2 regions of the Microbacterium aurantiacum genome follow, and region 1 is predicted to be linked to the other one. Evidence: riboswitches for the same ligand, from Rfam matches in the RefSeq annotation. Region 1 holds a riboswitch; the other holds the start of a gene.
The links. Region 1 has a riboswitch for thiamine pyrophosphate ahead of KZC50_RS05855 (ECF transporter S component). Riboswitches for the same ligand answer to the same signal wherever they lie in the genome.

Region 1 (3,397 bases):
ACGACGTGATGGCCGAGGGGCGCGACGCCGGATCCGACGACAAGATCGACCACATCGTGCTGGGCCCGAGCGGCCTCTACGGGGTGCTGTCGGAGGACTTCGGCGGACCGGTCGGTGTCCGTCGCGGCGAGATCGTGGGCGACGGCGTGGTGGGCACGCCGATCGCGGACCTCGTCGCGCGCGTGCGCGGCATGGGCCGTGCGGCGGGGGTGCGCTTCCGCGGCGCGATCGTGGTGCTTCCCGACGACGACCTCGACCAGGCGATCACCGAGCTCGGGAAGGTGCGCGGCGTGCCCGTCGCGGTCGTCGCACGCAGCGCCCTGTCGACGATCCTCCGCCGCGGGCTCACGGGCGCGCGCGCCATGGGCGGCAACGAGGTCTTCGACGCCCGCACGCGACTGCAGCAGCGCGTCCGCTTCGCCTGAGGTCCGCGCCGACTCGGCCGCCCGCCTGAGCCGCGTGAGGATCAGTCGTCGAGGCCGAAGAGCTCGAGTGGGTGGGTGAGTCGCCACCAGACGCTCGGGGGCTCGATGTCTTCGGCCAGCCGCAGGTCGACGAGGTCGTCGTCGAGCGGACCGTCGACCGAGAGTGCTCCGACGACGTCGCCGGCCGTGCGGGCATCGCCGAGGTCGTACCTGATCGACACCGTTCCGGCCCCGCCGTTCCAGAGGACGACGGCCGCGTCGCTCGCCGTGACGATCGAGACCTCCTCTCCCCACTCCGTGCGGACGAGCCCCGCGACGGTGTCGGCGGTGACGGACGGCCGAGGCTGCAGCTCCTGCTCCAGCTGCGCGTAGAGCGCGCGCGACGCGTCGACCCGTGCGGCGTCGTCGGGCTGACCGAGGACCGCGGCGTACAGCCGGACGGTGGTCTCGCCGGCGGCGACGTCCTTCGCCGAGAGGACGTTCCACGCGTCGAGGGTGCCGGTCTTGATGCCGACCACACCGGGGTCGGCGAGGAGTCCGTTGGTGTTCTCCACCCGGCCGGCGCCCGGGAGCTCGATGGCCTGCTTCGCGACGATCTCGGCGACCACCGGGTTCTCCATCGCCTTTTTCGCCAGCGGGATGAGCGCCTCGGCGGTGGCGGTGTTCCCCAGGTCCATGCCCGTCGGCTCGACGACGGTGACGCCGGGGATGCCGTGGGTGGCCAGCCACGACCGTGCCGCCGAGGCGAACACCTGGTCCGAGGGCCAGATCGTGGATGCGAGGCGCTCGGCGTAATTGTTCGCCGACCCCACGAGGATCCCCTCGAGCATCTGGTACTGCGTGAGTGCGCCGTCGATCGGCACGTCCAGGGCGGACTCCCCGCGAGCGCGGTAGTCCCAGTACTCGAGCATGTCCGCGTAACGGAACCGGTACTCCGGGCCCTGCTCGCCCGGGGCGAGGGGCAGCTCGTCGAGGATCATCAGCGCCGTGACGACCTTGGTGATGCTGGCGATGGATGCCGGATCCAGCGACGACGCGAGCGTCCCGTCGATGCCCTCGACCGCGATCGCCGCCGATCCCGCGCCGGGCCACGCCGGAGCCGCAGCGACCGAGGCGATCGGCTCGACCTGCACGGGGGCCACCTCCGGTGCCACGGCGTGCAGCGGCCAGAGGAGGGTGGTGGCCGCATACGCGCCGGCGAGCGCGGCGAACACCCCGACCGGTATGAGCACCCCCGGTCGCAGGATCGAGCGGCGCGGGGCGTCGGCGAGCAGGTCGGGTTCGACCGGGACGAAGGGAGCGGATGCCGTGGCGAAGTCGGTCCGGGTCGACGCGCCCGTGACCCGCTCCGGGTCGACCCACGCCAGCGCCCCCGTCGGGGTCGGACCCGTCGTCGACGCGACGGTCTCGCGACGCGCGCGACGCGTCGTCGCCGGGGCTTCGTCCACGCTCACCCGGCCAAGATACCGCGCCCGGGCGCCGCTATACTCGAGCTCACAACCACGGGAGTCCGGTGAGCCGGGCTGAGAGGAAGCGATCCACGCTTCGACCGTCGAACCTGATCCGGATCATGCCGGCGCAGGGAGGAGCATCGATGTCTGCATCCACGTCCACGTCCGTCCCCACCTCGACGCCGCCGCGGACGCACCGCTGGCGCGTCGTCGACATCGTCGTCGCCAGCGTCCTCGGCGTCGCGTGCGGACTCGTCTTCCTGCTGTGGAACGTCGCCTACCGGGGCCCGAGCGCGTTCCTCGAGCCGCTCCTGCCGGGCCTGCAGGGGCTCCTCGACGGTCCGTGGCTCTTCGCGGGCGTCCTCGGCGCCCTCATCATCCGCAAGCCCGGCGCCGCCGTGTACACCGAACTCGTCGCGGCGGCCGTGTCGGCGCTCACGCTGGTCGGCAACACGTGGGGGGCGTTCCTCACCCTCGAGGCGGGACTCATCCAGGGTCTCGGTGCCGAGCTCGTCTTCCTCGCCTTCTTCTACCGTCGCTGGTCGCTGCCCGTCGCCGTGCTCGCGGGCATCGGTGCGGCGCTCCTCGGCGGGGTGAACAACCTTCTGCTCTGGTACGCCGGCGCCGACATCACCTTCGTCGTCGTCTACCTCATCAGCACGATGACCTCGGGCGCGGTGATCGCCGGTGCGCTGTCGTGGGCGATCGCGCGCGGCCTCGCGGCCACCGGCGCCCTCGACCGGTTCGCGTCGGGTCGCGCGCACCGCACCCGCGTCTGAGCGTGTCGCGGATGCCGGGCACCGCGGCCGCGGTGCGGGTGCGCGGATGGGGCTGGCGGCACGCGTCGCGACGCGCCTGGGCGGTGCGTGGCCTCGACCTGCGGATCGAGCCGGGGGAGCGGGTCCTCCTCCTCGGCGCATCCGGGGCCGGGAAGTCCACGCTCCTCCAGGGGCTTGCGGGCGTGCTCGGCGGCGCGGAGGAGGGCGAGTCCGAGGGGGAGCTGCTCCTCGACGACGTTCCCGCGGAAGCCGCGCGCGGGCGCGCGGGCCTCCTCCTGCAGGATCCCGATGCGCAGGTGATCCTCGCCCGGGTCGGCGACGACATCGCGTTCGGCTGCGAGAACCTCGGCATCCCGCACGACGAGATCTGGCCGCGCGTGCACGCCGCCCGCGAGGCGGTCGGGCTCGACGTGCCGCTGGACCGCCCGACGAAGGAGCTCTCCGGCGGGCAGAAGCAGCGGATGGCGCTCGCCGGCGTCCTCGCGATGCGGCCGGGGCTGATCCTGCTCGACGAGCCCACCGCCAACCTCGACCCGCACGGTGTCGCCGAGGTGCGCGCCGCCGTCGGCGGCCTTCTCGACGCCCATCCGGCGACCCTCGTGGTCGTCGAGCATCGCGTGGAGGTGTGGCTTCCGCTGGTCACGCGGGTGATCGTCCTGGGCGCGGGTGGTGAGGGCGTGATCGCCGACGGGACGCCGGATGAGGTGCTGGGCGCGCAGCGCGCACGGTTGACGGATGCCGG
Region 2 (3,397 bases), 1.0 Mb from region 1:
CCGGCGGCTCGCAGCCGCGGCAGGTCGGCGACGGTCACGCCCCCGATCGCGACGGACGGCACCGCGACGGATGCCGCGAGTTCGGCGAACCGCGCATGCCCGAGCGGTGCGGGCGCATCCTTCTTCGTCTGCGTGACGTGGAGCGCGCCGATCCCGACGTAGTCGATGCGCGCCGGGCTGGAGGCAGCCTCGGCGAGCTGTGCCGGAGTCGCGGCGCTGAGTCCGAGCACGGCGTCGGCGCCGATGAGCTCGCGGACGACCGGCGCGGGGAGATCGGACTGTCCGACGTGCACGCCGTGGGCGCGGTCGGCGAACCCGCGCGGGAACGCCCGGCGCGCGGCGAGATACACGTCGACGCGGTCGTTGACGAGCAGCGCGACCTCGTCGGGCAATGCCTCGGCGAGACGGACGACGGTGTCGAGGAACCCCGCCGCCGCGGCATCCTTCTCCCGCACCTGGACCGCGGTGACACCGCCTCGCGCGGCGGCGACGGCGAGGTCGACGAGGTCGTGCCCGGCATCCGTCGCCTGCCGCGTGTCGGTCACAAGGTAGAGCGAGAGGTCGAGGCGGGTCATGACGCCGCGTCCGTCGCGTCCGTCGCGTCCGTCGCCGCGTCCGTCGCAAGGACCGCCGTGCGCCGCAGCGCGTCGCCGTCGATCTCGGCGAGCGCGTCGAGGAATCCCACCGCGAAGCTACCGGGACCGCTCGCCCGGGCCGCGGCGCGCTGCGCGGCGACCGTGTACACCGTGATCGCGGCGACGGTGGTGGCGAGGCGGTCGTCGTCCACGGCAGCGAAAGCCGCCATGACCGCGCCGAGCGCGCAGCCGCCGCCGGTGACCTGGGTCAGGAGCGGGGTCCCGTTGGAGATCCGGACGCTCTCCCGCCCGTCGGTCACGAGGTCGACCGGCCCCGAGACCGCGACGATGCCGCCGGTCCGGAGGGCGAGAGCCCGAGCGTGCGGCTCGGCGGCGGCGAGGTCGTCGGCGGCGTCGACACCGCGTCCGCCCGCACCGGCACCGCCGACAGCGATGATCTCGGACGCATTCCCCCGGATGATCGTCGGCCCGGCATCCCGCAGCTCGAACCCGAGCGGGGTCCGGACCGGAAGTGCGCCGACAGCGACCGGATCCAGGACCCACGGGGTCCCGGCATCCGTCGCCGACGCCACCGACTCGCGCATCGCGGTTCGCTGCTCGGCGGTGGGGGTCCCGAGGTTCACGAGCAGCCCGGAGGCGATGGCCGCGAAGGGCCCCGCCTCGTCGGGGATGTCGACCATCGCGGCCGACGCCCCGAGGGCGAGCAGTGCATTCGCGGTGAAGTTCACCACCACGCTGTTGGTGATGCAGTGCACGAGGGGCGCGGATCTCCGCACCTCCTGCAACGCATCGACGGAGAACTCGAGCAGGTGCTGTGGCGTGCGCGTCATGCGCGACATCCCTTCGCTAGTACGAACTAGATCAGGTTCGACGGGTGTCATCTCAGCCCCATGGGGCACCCCGTGTCACGTGTTGCGCTCCACCCTACCGATCCTCCGGATGCCGGGGGTCGGCCGGTCGGGTCATCGGCGCGCGCGGTGAAGAACGCGGGAGATTCGGTCGTTCGGGCGGGGTTTCGCACCCGAGAGGGCCGGTTTATCCCCGGCGTTTGACGCCGATCGGCGGAAACCATCGGCGACGACCAGCCGCGCCCGCCGAATCCGACGGCGACGCCGGCCGCGCCCACGCCGGGCGGCGTCGGGGTCGGTCCCGGCGGATCCGGTCACGAACGCGTGGCGAACCCGGCCCCGCGGTCCGTCCCACGCCGCGATAAGCCCGTCCACGCCGCGTTTTCGACCAGTGGGTCGCGACGCCGTCCCGCCTGCGGCCGCGTCCGGTCGCGACGCCGTCCGCCCGCGACGCCATCCGGACGAACCCACCCTGGCCCTCCGCTCCGCCCCGGGCTACTCTCGCCGCATGTCCTCTGATCCGCGCCGCCCGTCGGTGTTCGCCCGGGTCCGGCAGTTCTTTTGGCCGGCGACCGAGACCTACGACACGCGTCGGTCCGGCGGCGCCGAGCCCGGCACGCCGCCGCCGCAGCACGACCCCGCCACCGACCAGCGCCGCCACGGCAACACCGGTGGATTCGGAGGCTGAAAGCCGGCGAGGGGACGCGGCCCGCGGTGAAAGCGCGGGGCGATTCGGTCACCGCACGCGGGTTTCGGCGCCGAAGAGGCCGGTTTCTCCCCGGCTTTTCACGCCACGGCGGTCACGCCGACGCCGACGCCGACGACCGCGGCCCCGACGCCCGCGGACCCGGCCGGGTCACGGCCCATAGGGCGACTCCGGCGCCGACGCCGAGGCCCAACGCGACGAAGCCGGCGACCCGCGACAGAGTGAAGTCGAAGATCAGGCTGGAGACCCCGGCCACCAGCAGACTCACCACCACCGTGTTGGCGATGAGGTACCCGTGGGCGATCTGAACGACGTCGCCCTTCTGATGCCGCCGGAACCGAGACCGGTGCAGCACCACCGGCACGAGCCCCAGGAAGGTCGCGGCCGCCGCCAGCGCCACCAGCGTCAGGTACAGCCCGAGCTGGTACGAGTCGAGGTCTTCGAACCGGGACTGGAACGCCACGGCGAGGAGGAAACCGCTGATCAGCTGGGTTCCGGTCTGCGTCACCCGCAGTTCTTGCAGGATCTCGTTCCAGTTGCGGTCGGCCCGCTCGTTCGCCGATTCGTCGCGTCCGTCGGGCGAGACGTCGTCGCTCCGCTCGCTCATGGCCGCGATCCTAGCCACGTGCGGCGAGGGTTGTCAGTCGGCAGCGGGTCGGATGTGTCCGATTGCGGCCTCCACGAGCGACGAGCGACTAGCCTGGGAGCGGATGTTCGCGCCGGAAGGTCCTCCCCCATGCATCTCCTGCTTCGCACGCTCGTCGCCATCGTCGTCGCTGGAGCGATCGCAGTTCTCGCCGCGAGGCGCGTGTCGCTTCGTGGCGAGGCGGACGCACACCGGCAGGCCGAAATGGATGACTGGGCGACCGCCGGCGTTGCGTCGGAGCGCAGGTTGTCACGCCACGAGAGCTGACCAGACCGCCGAGAGTCGCGAGGGGGTCGGCAGAGGGCAGTGCTGCTCGAGCCACTCGGGGTCCAGGGCCTGATCCCGGGTCGCGAACTGCTCGTCCACCCGCACGTCCGCCTCGGCGGGCATCGCTCCTGTGGGGCGAGACAGCGTCACGGCGGTCGCCTGCACGATCTGCCAGTACTCGCTGATCGCGCCCATCACGATCGTGCGATCGAGCAGGACGTTGTTCGCGGCGTGCGGCTGCTCCGCGCGACCTCCCCACAGGGTGTTCTCCGCCGTGGGGACGAAGCGGTCGCCTCCGAACGGGTAGCGGCCCGCACCGCGCAAGCCTCCGATG

Region 2: another riboswitch for thiamine pyrophosphate. It lies ahead of thiM (hydroxyethylthiazole kinase); the one in region 1 lies ahead of KZC50_RS05855 (ECF transporter S component).

The regions. Positions count from the first base shown of each region.
Region 1 covers NZ_JAHWXH010000001.1:1,237,940-1,241,336, forward strand. Annotated here, with positions in the region: gene KZC50_RS05845 (J domain-containing protein) at 1-425, shown strand, start outside; gene KZC50_RS05850 (D-alanyl-D-alanine carboxypeptidase family protein) at 467-1,879, opposite strand; TPP riboswitch at 1,918-2,027, shown strand; gene KZC50_RS05855 (ECF transporter S component) at 2,020-2,655, shown strand; gene KZC50_RS05860 (ABC transporter ATP-binding protein) at 2,667-3,397, shown strand, end outside.
Region 2 covers NZ_JAHWXH010000001.1:238,094-241,490, forward strand. Annotated here, with positions in the region: gene thiE (thiamine phosphate synthase) at 1-575, opposite strand, end outside; gene thiM (hydroxyethylthiazole kinase) at 572-1,426, opposite strand; TPP riboswitch at 1,418-1,509, opposite strand; gene KZC50_RS01055 (hypothetical protein) at 1,953-2,132, shown strand; gene KZC50_RS01060 (DUF6328 family protein) at 2,245-2,757, opposite strand; gene KZC50_RS01065 (hypothetical protein) at 3,046-3,397, opposite strand, start outside.